DNA from 2 places in the Kitasatospora sp. NPDC023118 genome. Region 2 is predicted to be linked to the other one. Evidence: predicted binding sites of a transcription regulator. Region 2 holds the regulator's gene; the other holds the start of a gene.
What was found. Region 2 encodes HspR, which represses chaperone genes until heat shock. Its sites were predicted from a motif close to TTGAGNNNNNNNNNCTCAA; they were not measured.

Region 1: the regulator HspR is predicted to act here: its motif matches at 3,098-3,116, upstream of lon (endopeptidase La).

What each region holds. Positions count from the first base shown of each region.
Region 1 covers NZ_JBVHHW010000004.1:299,773-308,736, reverse strand. Annotated here, with positions in the region: gene ACZ3UD_RS07665 (sensor histidine kinase) at 1-797, opposite strand, end outside; gene ACZ3UD_RS07660 (response regulator transcription factor) at 881-1,618, opposite strand; gene ACZ3UD_RS07655 (rhomboid-like protein) at 2,181-2,972, shown strand; gene lon (endopeptidase La) at 3,139-5,553, shown strand; gene ACZ3UD_RS07645 (GtrA family protein) at 5,598-6,128, shown strand; gene ACZ3UD_RS07640 (ROK family transcriptional regulator) at 6,147-7,361, shown strand; gene ACZ3UD_RS07635 (ABC transporter permease) at 7,441-8,487, opposite strand; gene ACZ3UD_RS07630 (MarR family winged helix-turn-helix transcriptional regulator) at 8,600-8,964, shown strand, end outside.
Region 2 covers NZ_JBVHHW010000003.1:368,786-377,749, forward strand. Annotated here, with positions in the region: gene ACZ3UD_RS06170 (hypothetical protein) at 205-366, shown strand; gene ACZ3UD_RS06175 (hypothetical protein) at 437-1,423, opposite strand; gene ACZ3UD_RS06180 (heat shock protein transcriptional repressor HspR) at 1,622-2,134, opposite strand; gene dnaJ (molecular chaperone DnaJ) at 2,157-3,308, opposite strand; gene grpE (nucleotide exchange factor GrpE) at 3,532-4,152, opposite strand; gene dnaK (molecular chaperone DnaK) at 4,149-5,990, opposite strand; gene ACZ3UD_RS06200 ((Fe-S)-binding protein) at 6,369-8,591, shown strand; partial or broken gene manB (mannose-1-phosphate guanylyltransferase) at 8,882-8,964, shown strand, end outside.

The DNA of each region.
Region 1 (8,964 bases), on a different contig from region 2:
TGGAGCCGTTCCGGGTCCGCCACGGCGGTCAGGCCGGCCGGGTTGACCTCCAGGGCCAGCCGGACGTCGCCGCGTCTGGAGAAGGCGCCGCCGGCCGTCGCGCCGTCCACGGTGACCCCGCGCAGCACGCCGTCCAGGAACTCGCGCACCTCGAAGGGGCGGGCGTCCAGGTCGACCACGCCGTCGTCGATCTTGGAGAGGTCCAGCAGGTGGGTGACCAGGCGGCCGAGCCGCTCGGTCTGCTCCAGCGCGGCCCCCAGGGTCGCCGGATTGGGCTGGACGACGCCGTCCACGACGTTCTCCAGCACGGCGCGCAGCGCGGCGATGGGCGTGCGCAGCTCGTGCGAGACGTTGGCGACCAGCTCGCGGCGGTGCCGGTCGGCGGCCTGCAGGTCGGCGGCCATGGCGTTGAAGGCGGCCGCCAGCTCGCCGATCTCGTCGCGCGAGTTCACCTCGACCCGGCGGCTGTAGTCGCCGGAGGCCATCGCGCGGGCGGCGTCCGTCATCTCGCGCAGGGGGGCGGTCAGCCCGTGCGCGAGGAACTGCATGAACAGCAGCGAGGCGATCATGGAGAAGATCATGATGATCCGGATCTGGGTCTCGGACCGGATCGCCACGACCACCATCCCGGTGGCCAGGAACACGGAGACGATCACCAGCAGGGCGAGCTTGCCCTTGATCGAGCGGACCGGGTCGAGCGGGCGGATGTCGGCCCAGACCCGGCGGGCGGCGCGGGCGGCCAGCGTCGGCGGGCGCGCGCCGTCGGCGTCCCCGTTGCGTTGCTGTGGAAAGGTCATTGGTCCCTTGTGATCCCCGCGCGGTGGCACGGCGGTCTCGGGACGCGGGCCCCCCGGTGGCCCGTCGCCCGAAGCTCCCGCCGTCAGGAGAGCGGGGCCTCCAGTGCGTAACCGACGCCGTGGACGGTACGGATCCAGCTGGCGCCGATCTTGCGTCGCAGCGCCTTGACGTGGCTGTCGACGGTGCGGGTGCCGGACGCGTCGGTCCAGTCCCACACCTCGGCCAGCAGCTGCTCGCGGGTGAGCACCGCGCGCGGCTGGGCGGCCAGGCAGGCGAGCAGGTCGAACTCGGTCGGCGTCAGGTGGACGTCGCCCGAGGCCAGCCGGACCCGGCGCTGCACGTGGTCGATCTCCAGCTCGCCGAAGCGCAGGCTGCCGAGCGCGGGCGTGCGGGCGGCCTGCTGGGCGCGCTCGACGCGGCGCAGCAGCACGTTGACCCGGGCGGCCAGTTCGCGCATCGAGAACGGTTTGGTCATGTAGTCGTCGGCACCGACGCCGAGGCCGACCAGCAGGTCCGTCTCGTCGTCGCGCGCGGTCAGCATCAGCACCGGCACCGGACGCTGCGCCTGGATCCGGCGGCACACCTCCAGGCCGTCGAAGCCGGGCAGCATGATGTCCAGGACCACCAGGTCCGGCTGCCAGGTGTGGAAGCCGTCCACCGCGCCCGGACCGTCGTGGGCCACGGCGACCTTGAAGCCCTCCGCACCCAGCCGGGCCGCGATCGACTCCGCGATCGTGGGCTCGTCCTCCACCACCAGCACTCTGCGCTGGCTGCTCACCGTGCCGCCGGCGTTGTGGTTGTCCTGCTGAATTTCTGTCACGGTCACGCCACCGCCCCCAGGGCTGCGGGCCGGCCACCTGTGGGGATGGCGGGGCTCCGCTCGTAGTCTTGTTCCGTCGTGGACTGTGCCGGGTCCGCCGTCCCGTCGCGCGCCCAGGAGAGCGGAGGACGGGTGGTTCCCCGTCCACGTCTCCCACGCACATCGCAGCGTACGGACAGCGGATGCTTTCCGGCAGGTGGACCGGACGTTTCCGGCCCGTGGGCCGGCTGTCCGGCCGCCCGTGGGCCCACTGCACGAGTGGGCACGGGCCGATACCTTACCCGGCGAATTTTCACTGCGTAACGGTACGTATGCAGTCGAGTTGACGCCAAGTCGCCGGTCAGAGGCCCTACTGACGCGTCAATCGGAAGAAGGTCTGGACCAATACCGGTGATCCGGCCGGTCCGCGGGGCGACGGTCTTCACGGGCTTTTCTCAGCTGCCTCTCAGAACCTCGACGTACCGTGGCCACGACAACGCTCCGCCGGGTGGAATCAGGGCTCCGCGCCGGTGCGTTGGGCTGCGGCGAGGACCGACGGCCGCGGGTGTGGAGCGGAGGCGGCATGGCTGGACTGCGGCGCGACGCCGACGGGAGCCCGGCCGCGCGGGTGCCGTACGGAATGCTCCGCCACGGGCTGCGCACCGGCGTCTTCGAGTGGCTGCTGGAACGGGTTCCGACACCTCGGCGCAACCCCTTCACGCTCGGATATCTCGCTGTGGTCGGCGCCACCACGACCTTCGCCACGTTCGCCGATCCGGAACTCGTCCAGCGGCTGCGGGAGGCCTCCAGTTCGGACGGCCACAACCTGCTCCAGCATCCTTTGCGCGCTCTCGTGCTGAGTGGGTTCTGGGTCGCCGGGAACGTGTGGATGCCGTACCTGTGGGGCTTCGCCCTCACCCTCGCTCCGCTGGAGCGCAGGGTCGGACCGGCCCGGGCGGCGGCGGTGTTCGCGATCGGGCACGTGTCCGCGACGCTGCTCTCCCAGGGGGTGGTGATCACCGCGGTGGAGACCGGGCGGATGGCGCCCGAGGCGATGGACTACCTGGACATCGGGGTCAGCTACGGCGTGCTCGCCTGCCTGGGCGCGGTGGCCGGGCTGCTGCCCCGGCGTGGGCGGCTGCTGGCGCTGGGCGGCGCCGGGCTGATGATCGCCCAGCAGATCGCCACCGAGAAGGACGTGGTCACGGCCGTGGGTCACCCGGCCGCGGTGCTCGCCGGAGTGGCGCTGTGGGGCTGGCTGCGCGGGACCGGGCGGCGCCCGCCCCGGCCGCGCCGGCGCTCGGCGACGGTCCCGGCGGCCGGGCCGGCCCCCGCCGCGGTGCGCGCCGGCGCGCGGCCGTCCGCCGCGCGCTGACCGGCCGGCCCTCCGTTGGCTCTCCTTTCCCCGCGTTTTTGACGGTGCCGTCCGCCGGTCCGTCCCGCAGCTCCCCGTTCGCTCATGGCGAACAAGGTGCCGGGAACATTCGGCGGTCGTGAAGCCTTAGTCAGGTCGACTCAAGTTCGCTGACTGGGGAGAGATCATGGCATCGACGTCCGCTCCGCTCACCCTGCCCGTACTGCCGCTCGACGACGAGGTCGTCCTTCCGGGCATGGTCGTCCCGCTGGACCTGAAGGACGCCGAGGTGCGCGCCGCCGTCGAGGCCGCCCGCGCCGCGGCCACCGGCTCCGGCAAGCCGCAGGTCCTGCTGGTCCCGCGGGTGGACGGCTCGTACGCGGCGGCCGGCACGCTGGCGACCGTGGAGCAGGTCGGCCGCCTGGCGGACGGCCCCAATACCGTCGGGCAGCCGGTGGCGCTGGTGCGCGCCGTGCGCCGGGTCCGGATCGGGGTCGGCACCACCGGCCCCGGCGCCGCCCTCTGGGTGGAGACCACGCCGTTCCGGGAGTCCTCGGTCGGCACGCCGGTGGCCGGGCGGGCCGCCGAGCTCGTCAAGGAGTACAAGGCGCTGTCCACCCAGTGGCTGCGCAAGCGCGGCGCCTGGCAGATCGTCGACCGGGTGGCCCAGATCGAGGGCGTCGGCGAACTCGCCGACAACATCGGCTACGCGCCCTTCGTCACTGCCGAGCAGAAGCTCAAGGTGCTGCTGGAGGCCGACCAGGTCGCCCGCCTGGAGTACGCGCTGACCCTGCTGCGCGACCACCTCGCCGAGGAGGAGGTCAACGACACCATCCGCAAGGACGTCGAGGAGGGCGTGGCCAAGCAGCAGAAGGAGTTCCTGCTCCGCCGCCAGCTGGAGGCCGTCCGCAAGGAGCTGGCCGAGCTGAACGGCGACCCGGCCGACGAGGAGGGCGACTACCGCGCCCGGGTCGAGGCCGCCGACCTGCCCGAGAAGGTGCGCGAGGCGGCGCTCAAGGAGGTCGACAAGCTGGAGCGCGCGTCCGACCAGTCCCCCGAGGGCTCGTGGATCCGCACCTGGCTGGACACCGTCCTGGAGCTGCCCTGGAACGAGCGCACCGAGGACGTGTACGACATCCCCGGCGCCCGCGCCGTGCTGGACGCCGACCACGCTGGGCTGACCGACGTCAAGGACCGGATCGTCGAGTACCTGGCCGTTCGCAAGCGCCGCTCCGACCAGGGGCTCGGGCTGGTCGGCGGCCGCCGGGGCGGCGCGGTGCTCGCCCTGGTCGGGCCCCCCGGGGTCGGAAAGACGTCCCTCGGGGAATCGGTGGCCCGCGCCATGGGCCGCAAGTTCGTCCGGGTCGCGCTCGGCGGCGTCCGGGACGAGGCCGAGATCCGCGGCCACCGGCGCACCTACGTCGGCGCGCTGCCCGGCCGGCTGGTGCGGGCGATCAAGGAGGCCGGCTCGATGAACCCGGTCGTCCTGCTCGACGAGATCGACAAGGTCGGCTCCGACTACCGGGGCGACCCGGCCGCCGCCCTGCTGGAGGTGCTGGACCCGGCGCAGAACCACACCTTCCGGGACCACTACCTGGAGGTCGAGCTCGACCTCTCCGACGTCGTCTTCCTCGCCACCGCCAACGTGCTGGAGGCCATCCCCGAGCCGCTGCTCGACCGGATGGAGCTGGTCCGGCTCGACGGCTACACCGAGGACGAGAAGGTCGTCATCGCCCGCGACCACCTGCTCCCGCGCCAGCTGGAGAGGGCCGGCCTCGGCGACGGGCAGGTCAGCGTGGACGAGGAGGCGCTGCGCAGGCTCGCCGGGGAGTACACCCGGGAGGCGGGCGTGCGCACCCTGGAGCGCTCGATCGCCAGGGTGCTGCGCAAGATCGCCGCACAGGCCGAGCTGGGCGAGCGCGAGCTGCCCGCCACGGTCGGCGCGGAGGACCTGCGCGCCCTGATCGGCCGACCGCACCACGTGCCGGAGTCCGCCCAGGAGCCCGCCGAGCGGCGCACCGCCGTGCCCGGCGTGGCCACCGGCCTCGCGGTCACCGGCGCCGGCGGCGACGTCCTCTACATCGAGGCCTCGCTGGCCGACGCCGAGACCGGCGGCACCGGGCTGACGCTGACCGGGCAGCTGGGCGACGTGATGAAGGAGTCCGCGCACATCGCGCTCTCCTTCCTGCGCTCGCGCGGGGCCGAGCTGGAACTGCCGGTCACCTCGCTGCGCGACCGCGGCGTCCACCTGCACGTCCCGGCCGGGGCCGTCCCCAAGGACGGACCGAGCGCCGGCATCACCATGACCACGGCGCTGGCCTCGCTGCTCTCCGGCCGCAAGGTGCGCACCGACGTGGCGATGACGGGCGAGGTGTCGCTGACCGGGCGGGTGCTGCCGATCGGCGGGGTGAAGCAGAAGCTGCTCGCCGCCGCCTGGGCCGGGGTCACCACGGTGATCATCCCCAAGCGCAACGAGGCCGACCTGGACGACGTCCCGGCCGAGGTGCTGGAGCGGCTCACCGTCCACCCGGTGTCGGACGTGCGGGAGGTGCTGGAGCTGGCCCTGGAGCCGGCCGAGGTGCTGGTCGCCGCCGCGGCGTAGCGGTCGCCAGGGCCGACGGCATCCCCGCGTGCCACACTGCGGAGATGCCGTCCCCCACGCAGCGCGTCCTGGCCCGGGTGCCGGCCCGGCTGCGCCCGCCCCTGGTACGGCACCGCCGACTGGTGAAGTTCCTGTTGGTCGGCGGCGGCTGCTTCGTGCTCACCGTGGTGATCGACTTCGGGCTCAAGTTCACCGTCCTGGAGCACAAGCCGGTGGTCGCGCTGACGGTGGCGACGGTGATCGCCACCGTCGTCTCCTACGTGCTCAACCTGCGCTGGGCCTTCCGCACCGCCGGACGCGGGCGGGAGGCCCTGCTGTTCTTCCTGGTCAGCGCGGTGGCGATCGGCGTCAACGACGCCCCGCTGGCGCTCTCCCGGTACGCCCTGGACCTGCGCGAGCCGTACGTCGACCCGCTCACCCAGGAGTTCGCCGACTTCCTCAGCGGGATGGTCGTCGGGACCTTCGTCGCGATGCTGTTCCGCTTCTGGGCGGTGCGGCGGTGGGTCTTCACCGGCCCCGCCGAGCGGGCGCGGCCGGGTTACGCTGCACCCGAGATGCCACGGGATGTCTCGTAAGACCGTGAGGTGAGAGTTATGCGCGGCGAGCCGGACGGCGTCCGGACCGGGCCCGCCAGCCAGCAGGGGATGCGCCGGGCCAACCTGGCCCTGGTGCTCGGGGTGATCGCGCGCGGCCCGCGCTCGCGCGCCGAGGTGGCCGCCGAGACCGGGCTGACCAGGGCCGCGGTCTCCTCGCTCGCCGAACAGCTGATCTCCGCCGGCCTGGTGGTCGAGGAGGGCCCCGCCGCGCCCAGCGGCAAGGTCGGCCGACCCGGCACCGCCCTCGGGCTCAACCCGCTCGGGCCCGGCGGCCTCGGCGCCGAGATCGGCGTCCGCCACCTGGGCGCCTGCGTGGTCGACCTGCGCGGGGAGGTCCGGGCCTGGCGGCGCCAGGAGGTCGTCAACCGTGGCCGGCAGCCCGCCGCCGTGATGGCCGACCTCGCCCGGCTGGTGCGCTCCGCCGTCGCCGAGTCGGGCCTGCGCCCGGCCGGACTGACCCTGGCCGTGCCCGGACTGGTCGGCGCCAGCGGGGTGCTCCAGCGGGCCGCCAACCTCGGCTGGCAGGACGTCCCGCTGGCCCCCGAACTGCGCCCGGCGCTGCGCAACGCCGGGGACCACCTGGCCGAGCTGCCGGTCCAGGCGGACAACGAGGCCAACCTCGGCGGACTGGCCGAACGGTGGCTGGACGAGGGCCCGGAGGACTTCCTCTACATCTCCGCCGAGGCCGGGGTCGGCGCGGCGATCGTGGTCGGCGGCCGGCTGCTGCGCGGCGCGCGCGGCTACGCGGGCGAGTTCGGCCACGTCCCCGTCCACCCGGAGGGGATGCGCTGCGCCTGCGGGGCGCACGGCTGCCTGGAGCAGTACGCGGGCGAGGCGGCGGTGCTGCGGGCGGCCGGGCTGAGCGGTGCGCGCGGCGACTGGGTGACCCTGCTGGCCGAACGCGCCGGGGCCGGGGACGGGCCGGCCCTGGCGGCGCTGGCCGGGGCCGGCTCGGCGCTCGGCATCGCGGCGGCCGGGGCGGTCAACCTGCTGGATCCGGCCGAGGTGGTGCTGGGCGGCGGCTACGCCCGGCTGGCGCCCTGGCTGTTGCCGGCGATGCGCCGCGAGCTGGCCGCCCGGGTGACGGTGCGGCCCTGGGCGGAGGACCGGCTGACGGTCTCCAAGCTCGGCCGGCGCGGGCCGCTGCTGGGCGCGGCGGTCGGCGTGGTGCGGGCCATCGTCGCCGACCCGGGGCCGCTCACGGGCGGCTGAGGCCCGCCTACCCGGACCACGGAGGCGCCCCCGGCCGGCAGGCCGGGGGCTCGGTCAGCGGTGCTTCGAGGCCGGGGGCTCAGGCCTGCGCGGGCTCGGCGACGATCTCGCGGCCGCCGGAGCGCGGGCCGCGCAGCACGGCCAGGTAGGCGACGCCGATGCCGACCAGCGCCCAGACCACCAGGACCAGGATCGGCGTCCCCAGGTTGGTGGAGCCGAAGTAGGCGATGGACTTGGTGGCGCTGGTGCCGGCGCCGTTGGGGATCAGCGAGCCGATCGCCCGCCAGAACGGAGGCATCATCGGGGCCGGGTAGACACCGCCGGCGCTCGGGTTGCCCAGCACCACGAAGACCAGCACCGCGAGGCCGATGCCGATGACGTCGAACAGGCACTGCAGCGCCATGGTGAACGCGCCGACCGTGAACACCACCAGGGCGCCGATGCCGGTCAGGGCCGGGATCGAACCGGGCAGCGCGTCCAGGACCGGTCCGGCGATGATCGTGCCGCCGAGGCCGGCGCCGACCGAGTACAGCGCCAGGACGCCGAGGCGGATCAGCAGACGGTGGACGTTGGCCGGCTTGGAGCCGGCGCTGATGCCGAGGATCGAGGCGACCAGGTAGCCGCCGACGCACCAGCCGATGACCAGGTAGAAGGCGGAGAGGCCGTTGGTGTCGCCCTTGGCCAGCGGCACGACGTCCTCGACCTTGACCGTACGGCCCTGGGCCTTGTCCAGCGTGGTGGTGACGGTCTCGGCGGCCTTGGCGGCGGACGTGCCGCGGGCGCCGCCGACCAGCAGGGTGTCCTCGGTGCCGGTCGGGTTCACGACCAGCGCGGCGTAGATCTTCTGGTCCTTGATCTGCTGGGTCGCCGTCTCGGCGTCCGACGCGGTGACGGGCCTGACGGCCTCGGCCGGCACCGACTGCAGGGCCGCCACCAGCTTCGGCGTGACCTGCGGCGGGGCGACCACCGCGATCGACAGCCTGTGCGGGGTCGGGTGGTGCAGCGCCCCGACGTACGAGGTGATGAAGCCGAGCTGCAGCAGCAGTACGCCGATCACGAGCAGTGCCGCACGCGGTGTGACCGCGCCCTTCAGTTCCGCGACGAAACCCTGCCCCGGGGCGGCCATCCAGATCTCCTTGCGTATCGGAAGAAATCGGATACTTAATACCATGAACTAGTTGGCTCGTCTCAACTCCCGCACCGCTTTCCGGCCACCGCGGCTGGGCGATACTGGCGCCGTGACGGACGAGGAAGCCCTGGTGGCGGTGGAGCGCGAGGTCGGGCTGATGTTCCGGCGGGGCCGCGCCAGAGTGGCGGAACTCTCGCGCCGGGTGCACCCCGAGCTGGAGGGCCTGGGGTACAGCATGCTCGCCTACATCGAGCAGGCCGGGCGGGTGCGGGTGACGGACGTCGGCGTGCACTTCGCGGTCGGCAAGGCCACGGTGAGCCGGCAGATCCGCGCGCTGGAGGAGCTCGGCCTGGTCGCCCGGGAGGTGGACCCGCAGGACCGCCGGGCCGCGCTGGTCTCGCTGACCGAGGACGGGCGCAAGCGCTACCTGGCCGCGTACGACGTGCGGATGCGGCGGGTGCGCGAGGTGATGGG
Region 2 (8,964 bases):
AACTGATCGTCTATCAGCGGTCACTGCCGAGTCCAGGTTTCGGCCCTGTCATCTGGATGCCTGGCAGGGAGATGACGCAGCCGTTCGAGGCCCGGGGCGTGACACCGCAACTCTGAGTGCGGCATCATATGGACTCCAGTGCTATTAGTGCGGCTCGCGGAGCTTACGGAAAGGGGCGGGCAGTTGTCCGGTATGTCCAGGATTATGCGTAAGGTCGCGTTCTCGGTCGCCATTGCGGCCACGGCCCTGGTCGGCGTCTGTGTCGTAGCGGGCGGTGCCGGGTCGCAGCCGGACCTGAAGGCGGACAGCGGCGCCCAAGCCCTTTCGACGGCTCAGCGTATTGCCGACGACATCAACTGGGGTTGATGGAAGCCTGCTCTGTCGGGCCGGATGTCGTCTTTGCGTGACCCTGACCGGGGCTTGACCTCGGGGTGGCTCATTCCGGTCTGTGTTGGGAGGAGCGGCCCAGCATGTAGCCGAGCTGGAAGAGGGAGTCGACGTTGTATTCCTCTCTCATCTCAGCTATGTGGCGCGCGAGAGTGCGTTCGCTGATCCCCAGTCGACGTGCGATGACGCGGTGATTGGTGCCCGACAGCAGTAGGTCGACAATTGTCTGTCGCAGTCTCGGGATGACTTCCTGGGGGATGGCAGTGTCGCCGTCGAACTCCAGAGCTCGACTCCAGTTGCGTTCGAAAACCTCCTCGACAAGGAAATTTATAACGCCTGGGTCGTGGATGAAGGCCGCTATGTCGTCGCCCTTCACCGGAATTATCGCGAGGCGCTTGTCGAGAATGATGAGCCGAGCGTACGGTTCGTCCAGGGTGCGAAACTGATAACCTTCCTTGGTCAGCCTGGAAACGTATTCGCGAGTAGGCTGATGGTGGCGCGTGCTTGCATTGTAAATGCTGCGCATCGTCGCACCCTGTTGCAGGCTCTTGAGGTCGCGCTCCATCCCTGCGGCGAGCAGTTCAGGAGGCCGCGGTCCCCCGGGCTGCATGGCCAGGCCCTCAGTTATCCCGGCCGCTGAGATCTGCTGGAGGCGCTGGTTGATGTGTGCCTTGCCTCGAACATATTCAATTGGTCCGCCTTCCTGATCCGGACTGTGAAAGGCTTCGGCCAGCTCGCTGAGGTCGGCGGGCAATGTAACGGCACGTGACAGCAGGTCGAGGGCCTGGTGCTGCCACGCGGTGCTCAGCCTGAATGACAGGCGGGCCGGATCGACTGCGATGAACAGGTCTGGGTCGCCGCCGTCGGGGACCAGGAGGCCTAGATCGAGAAGCTCGCGAAGGGCATCGCATTCTGCCGATTTCGCTTTCTCTGTCGTGCCGCCATTGTGGACAGTCTTGAGATACAGCGCTCGGGCATCGGGAGACAGTATTCGTGATCCGCCGGTCGGGAGACCTGGCTTTTCTCGTCCACTCACCTTCGACTCCCTGTCATCGACCGAGCAAGTAGTCATCGCTGTTGTCAGTTTTAACCGGAACCATCAATTGAGCTGCGCTGGCCGGCTATAGCCGACCATGACGCGCTTCGGTCCAGCACTCTCTCACATATCCGTCAGCCGCCGGCACCCCCCGAACAGGAGGGAGCCGGCGGCTGACGAGGTGAGCTGTGCCCCGGGTCAGCGCTTGGGGCGCCAGACGACGAGGGCGCTGGACTGGGGGGTGGGGGGCTGGTACGGGACGAGGTCGCGGCGGTAGGAGGCGTGGACGGCGGCCTCGCGCTGCTGGAAGGCGGTGGCGGCGCCTTCGAGCGAGTCGACCAGCTCGGTGATGCGGGCCTGGAGGGCGGTGACCTGGTTCTCCAGCTCGATGATCCGCTTGATGCCGGCCAGGTTGATGCCCTCGTCCTGGGAGAGCCGCTGGACCTCCCGCAGCTGCTGGATGTCGCGGGCGGAGTAGCGGCGGCCGCGGCCGGCGGTGCGGTCGGGGCAGACCAGACCGAGGCGGTCGTACTGGCGCAGGGTCTGCGGGTGCAGGCCGGACAGCTCGGCGGCGACCGAGATGACGTACACCGGGGTTTCCTCGGTGAGCACGTACTGCGGCGGGGCCGCGGCGGTGCGCCGGGTGCGGCGGTGGCCGTCACCGGGAAGGCCCTCGCCGAGGCCGGGGCCGATCGGGCTGTCGGGGGTCATCGGGTTCGGGGTCATCTGGTCGTCACGCTCCCTTCGCCGCCCGGAAGAGGGCGGCTCGTGGGTCGTCGGAGGCGGTGGCCTCGCGGTACTGCTCCAGGGCGTTCAGCGCGTCGCCGTCGACGTGCTGAGGCACCACGACCTCGACGGTGACGAGGAGGTCGCCGCGGGTGCCGTCCTTGCGGGTGGCGCCCTTGCCGCGGGCGCGCATGGTGAGACCGTTGGCGCTGCCCGGGGGCAGCTTGAGCTTGACGGCGGGGCCGCCGAGCGTGGGCACCTCGATGGTGGCGCCGAGGGCCGCCTCGGGGAAGGTGACCGGGACGGTGACGGTCAGGTTGTCGCCCTTGCGGCCGAACACCGGGTGCGGGTCGACGTGGACGGTGACGTAGAGATCGCCGGGCTGGCCGCCGCGCTCGCCCTGGGCGCCCTTGCCCTTGAGCCGGATCCGCTGGTCGGCCTGGACGCCGGCCGGGATGCGGACCTGCATGGTGCGGGCCGAGCTGGCCCGGCCGCTGCCGTGGCAGTCGGTGCACGGGTCGTCGACGATCATGCCCCGGCCGCGGCAGTCCTTGCACGGCTCGGAGAGCGCGAAGGCGCCCTGGCCGCGGCTGACGGTGCCGGCGCCGACGCAGGTCGGGCAGACCCGCGGGGTGGTGCCGGACTTGGCGCCGGTGCCGTTGCAGACGCGGCAGGGGGCCTGGCTGGTCATCCGCAGCGGGACGGTCGCGCCGTCCACCGCCTCCTCGAAGGAGAGCGTCACCTCGGTCTCGACGTCGGCGCCGCGCCGGGGCTGGGCCTGCCGGGTGCCGCCGCGGTTGAACAGGCCGCCGAAGACGTCGCCGAGCCCGCCACCGCCGCCGCCCTGGTTGCCGCTGAAGAGGTCGCCGAAGTCGAAGCCGTAGCTGCCGGTGCCGGGGCCGCCGGTGCGGAAGCCGCCGTTGGCGAAGAGGCTGCGGGCCTCGTCGTACTCCTTGCGGCGCTTCTCGTCGGAGAGGACGTCGTACGCCTCGGAGATGTCCTTGAAGCGCTCCTCGGCCCTGGCGTCGCCCTTGTTCGCGTCCGGGTGGAACTCGCGCGCCAGCTTGCGGTAGGTCTTCTTGATCTCGGTGGCGGTGGCGTCCTTGGGCACGCCGAGGACCTTGTAGTAGTCCTTCTCGACAAAGTCCTTGCCGCTCATGCGCCCACCTCGCTTCGCTCGGCAGCCGATTCGCGGCACGCGCACCTCTTGACGGTTCGCTCGCTGCGCTCGCTCACGGCCTCCGCCACCTCCCGATGTCCATCGTCACTGCGCTGTCAACAGCAACTGGCAGAAGAGCCGTTGACAGCGCGCTGCGGAGCCGGCCGCCGTGTTGGCCGGCGTACGACTCCGCAGCGCACTGGTTGTCAGCTGTCACAGGTTGTCAGCTGTCCGAGCCGCCGTCGGACGTGTCCGCGTCGGCGGACTTCGCCTCGGCGTCCGGGGCGGACGTCGTCTGGGTGCCCGGCTGGGGCTCCGCCACGGCGACCATCGCCGGGCGGATGATCCGCTCGCCGATGCGGTAGCCGGGCTGGAGGATCTGCACGCAGGTGTCCTCGGTGACGTCCGAGGAGTAGCTGTGCATCAGCGCCTCGTGCTGGGTCGGGTCGAAGGGCTCGCCCTCCTTGCCGAACTGCTGGAGGCCCAGCTTGGCGACGACCGTCTCCAGGGACTCGGCGACGGACTTGAAGCCGCCCGTCACCTCGCCGTGCTCGCGGGCGCGGCCGATGTCGTCCAGGACCGGGATCAGGGACTCCAGGATGTTGGAGACCGCGATCTCGCGGACGGTCAGCCGGTCGCGCTCGACCCGCTTGCGGTAGTTCTGGTACTCGGCCTGCAGTCGCTGCAGGTCCGCAGTGCGCTCGGCCAGCTCGCGCTTGGCCGTGGCGAGGTCCTCGGAGTCCTCGCCGGAACCCGCCGCCGCGGCCTCCTCGGCAGCCTTGATCACGGCCTCCTCGGCGGCGGAGTCGTCGTCGGGCTTGCCGTCCTGCGGCTTGTCCGTCATGCCGCCGCACCGCCCTTGGGCTTCTCGTCGTCCACGATCTCGGCGTCGACGACGTCGTCCTCCTTGGCGTGGGTGGACTCACCGGCCGCGGCCGCACCGGCACCGGCGGCGTCGGCGTACAGCGCCTGGCCGAGCTTCTGGGCGGTGGTGGAGACCTTCTCCGAGGCCTCGCGGATCTTCGTGATGTCCTCGCCCTTCAGGGCCTCCTTGAGCTCGCCGATGGCGGTCTCGACCTCGGTCTTGACGTCGGCCGGGAGCTTCTCGGCGTTGTCGGCGATGAACTTCTCGGTCGAGTAGACGAGCTGCTCGGCGGAGTTGCGGGTCTCGACGGCCTCGCGGCGCTTGTGGTCGTCCTCGGCGTACTGCTCGGCCTCGCGGCGCATGCGGTCGACCTCGTCCTTCGGCAGCGAGGAGCCGCCGGTGACGGTCATCTTCTGCTCCTTGCCGGTGCCGAGGTCCTTGGCCGCGACGTGCATGATGCCGTTGGCGTCGATGTCGAAGGTGACCTCGATCTGCGGCAGGCCGCGCGGCGCCGGCGGCAGGCCGGTCAGCTCGAACATGCCGAGCTTCTTGTTGTACGCGGCGATCTCGCGCTCGCCCTGGTAGACCTGGATCTGTACGGACGGCTGGTTGTCCTCGGCCGTGGTGAAGATCTCGGAGCGCTTGGTCGGGATCGTGGTGTTGCGCTCGATCAGCTTGGTCATGATGCCGCCCTTGGTCTCGATGCCGAGGGACAGCGGGGTGACGTCCAGCAGCAGGACGTCCTTGACCTCACCCTTGAGGACGCCGGCCTGGAGCGAGGCGCCGATGGCGACGACCTCGTCCGGGTTGACGCCCTTGTTGGCGTCCTTGCCGCCGGTCAGCTCGCGGACGAGCTCGGCGACGGCCGGCATGCGGGTCGAGCCACCGACCAGGACGACGTGGTCGATCTCGGAGAGCGAGATGCCGGCGTCCTTGATCACGTTGTGGAACGGGACCTTGCAGCGCTCCAGCAGGTCCGAGGTCAGCTGCTGGAACTGGGCCCGGGTGAGCTTCTCGTCCAGGTGCAGCGGGCCCTCGGCGGAGGCCGTGATGTACGGCAGGTTGATCGAGGTCTCGGAGGACGAGGACAGCTCGATCTTGGCCTTCTCGGCGGCCTCGCGCAGACGCTGCAGGGCCATCTTGTCCTTGGACAGGTCGACGCCGTGGCCGGACTGGAAGACCTTGACCAGGTGGTCGACGACGCGCTGGTCCCAGTCGTCACCACCGAGGTGGTTGTCACCGTTGGTGGCCTTCACCTCGACGACCCCGTCGCCGATCTCCAGCAGGGAGACGTCGAAGGTGCCACCGCCGAGGTCGAAGACCAGGATGGTCTGGTCGTCCTTGTCCAGGCCGTACGCGAGGGCGGCCGCGGTCGGCTCGTTGACGATGCGCAGGACGTTCAGGCCCGCGATCTCGCCGGCCTCCTTGGTGGCCTGGCGCTCGGAGTCGTTGAAGTACGCCGGGACGGTGATGACGGCGTCGGTGACGGTCTCGCCCAGGTACGCCTCGGCGTCGCGCTTCAGCTTCTGCAGCACGAAGGCCGAGATCTGCTGCGGCGTGAAGTCCTTGCCGTCGATGTTGATCTTCCACCCGGTGCCCATGTGGCGCTTGACCGAGCGGATGGTGCGGTCGACGTTGGTCACCGCCTGGCGCTTGGCCACCTCGCCGACCAGGACCTCGCCGTTCTTCGCGAAGGCGACGACGGACGGCGTGGTCCGGGCGCCCTCGGCGTTCGTGATGACGGTGGGCTCGCCACCCTCGAGAACGCTGACGACCGAGTTCGTCGTGCCGAGGTCGATGCCGACCGCGCGTGCCATCGTAGATACCTCCACGGAAGAGTTGAGCTTTACGGGCTCAAGGATGCATGACTCGGCGGGGAGCGTCAACAGCCATGAGTGCGATCCGCTCAACTTTGCTGAGCCGTCGATCGGGTCGGACACCGACGACCGGGTTCACCGGGTTCACCGGGTCCGCCGGACCCCGCCCGGGCGCGATCGGGCGCGATCGGGTGCGTCGGGTGGGAGTCACGTGACTGCCGCCATAGCTTGGGAACCTTCTGGAGAACTGTTGACGACCGGTAATGTCCGGGCCGTCGGCCCGGCAAGTTACCGACCAGTACAATCACTTTAGAGAACAAGCAGACCCGCAGAACCGCAGAGACTGCTCAACCGCAAGCCGCAGGAGACGGAGAGCCGATGCAGCTAGCAGCGATCGTCATCTCGCTGGTCACATTCGTGATCGGCACCGCGCTCGCCCTTCGTGCGGCGTGGCACATCTTCAGGGTGGTGCTGGCCGGCTCGCCGGACTCCACCCGCTTCGGAAAGCCCGTCCAGCGCGTGAAGACCGTGGCGGTCGAGTTCATCGGCCACACCCGGATGAACCGCTGGGGGATCGTCGGCATCGCCCACTGGTTCGTCGCGGTCGGCTTCTTCAGCCTGGTGCTGACCATCGTCAACGCGATGGGCCAGCTGTTCGACGCCGAGTGGGAACTGCCGATCATCGGCGACTGGATGATCTGGCAGCTCTTCGTCGAGCTCGTCGGCACCCTGACCACGCTGGGCATCGCGACCCTGATGGTGATCCGGCTGATGAGCCTGCCGTCCAGGTCGGGCCGCAAGTCCCGGTTCGCCGGCTCGATCGCCTGGCAGGCCTTCTACGTCGAGTACACGATCCTCGGCATCGGCATCTGCATCCTGATGCTCCGCGCGCTGGAGGGCGCCCTGGCCGGCGTCGACTCGTACGGCCCGGAGCACCTGGTCTCGTACCCGATCGTCTCCGCGCTCAGCGGGCTGTCGCACGGCACCCTGGAGAACCTGGTCTACCTGTTCGCGACGCTGAAGATCTGCATCTCGTTCGCGTGGGCCATCACTATCGGCCTCAACCCCTCGATGGGCGTGGCCTGGCACCGCTTCCTCGGCTTCTTCAACATCTACTTCAAGCGCGAGGAGGACGGCGGCACCGCGCTCGGTGCGCTCCGTCCGATGACCAGCAAGGGCCAGCCGATCGACTTCGAGGACCCGGCCGAGGACGCCGTCTTCGGCGTCTCCCAGGTCGAGCACTTCTCCTGGAAGGGCATCCTCGACTTCTCCACCTGCACCGAGTGCGGCCGCTGCCAGTCGCAGTGCCCCGCCTGGAACACCGGCAAGCCGCTCTCGCCGAAGCTGCTGATCATGAGCCTGCGCGAGCACGCCTACGGCAAGGCGCCGTACCTGCTGGCCGGCGGCGGCAAGGACATGGAAGGCACCGAGCAGGCCACCGCGGAGCAGCTCAAGGACGTCCCGGCGAGCGCCATGGCCGAGGCCGAGCGCCCGCTGATCGGCACCGCCGAGGAGAACGGCGTCATCGACCCGGACGTGCTGTGGTCCTGCACCACCTGCGGTGCCTGCGTCGAGCAGTGCCCGGTGGACATCGAGCACATCGACCACATCGTCGACATGCGCCGCTACCAGGTGATGATCGAGAGCAACTTCCCGACCGAGGCCGGGACGATGCTCAAGAACCTGGAGAACAAGGGCAACCCGTGGGGCATGGCCACCAAGGCCCGCCTGGACTGGGTCAAGGAGCTCAAGAAGGAGACCGGCATCGAGGTGCCGGTGATCGGCGAGGACATCGACCCGGCCGAGGTCGAGTACCTCTACTGGGTCGGCTGCGCCGGCGCCCTGGAGGACCGCGCCAAGAAGACCACCAAGGCCTTCGCCGAGCTGCTGCACACCGCGGGCGTGAAGTTCGCGATCCTCGGCAAGGAGGAGACCTGCACCGGTGACTCCCCGCGCCGCCTGGGCAACGAGTTCCTGTTCCAGATGCTCGGCGCGCAGAACGTGGAGACGCTGAACGCCGCGCTGGAGGACGCCCCGACCAAGCGGATCGTGGCCACCTGCCCGCACTGCTTCAACACCATCGCCAACGAGTACCCGCAGCTCGGCGGGCACTTCGAGGTGATCCACCACACCCAGCTGCTGCAGCACCTGATCGACGAGGGCAAGCTCGTCCCGGTCAACCCGGTCGAGGGCCTGATCACCTACCACGACCCCTGCTACCTGGGCCGCCACAACAAGGTCTACAGCCCGCCGCGCGAGATCATGGACAAGGTCCCCGGTCTGCGCCAGCAGGAGATGCACCGCCACAAGGAGCGAGGCTTCTGCTGTGGCGCCGGTGGTGCCCGGATGTGGATGGAGGAGCGCATCGGCAAGCGGATCAACACCGAGCGCGTGGACGAGGCGCTGTCGCTCAACCCGGACATCGTCTCCACCGCCTGCCCGTTCTGCCTGGTGATGCTCTCCGACTCGGTCAACGGCAAGAAGAACGAGGGCGCGGCCAAGGAGCACCTGAAGGTGGTCGACGTGGCCCAGCTGCTGCTCGACTCGGTGAAGGCGACCCCGCCGGCCGAGGCCGAGGAGCCCGCGACGGTGGACGCGTAGCGACTGCTGTTCGACAGTTCTGCTACAACTGCCCGGCTCGGTGGACGCCGCCAACGCGCCCGCCGGGCCGGGCTTTCGGCGCCCCCGGCCGAGGCCCCGGGGCCGGGCGGCCGGGCGGAGAGTGACGCCGATCGCACGGCCGCCGGACGGGCATTCGGTCGGAAGGAAATACAGTAGGCGCCGGACCGGCCGCGAGGCCGGTCGGCCCGTTCCGGACGGGTCAGAAGACCGACGGAGGTATCGGCCCGCCGGGCCGGGCCGCAGAGACCACAAGGGGAACAGCGCAGACCATGACCGAGGCGATCATGCTCGTCGGTGGTAAGGGCACGCGACTGCGTCCGCTGACCACCCACACCCCCAAGCCGATGCTGCC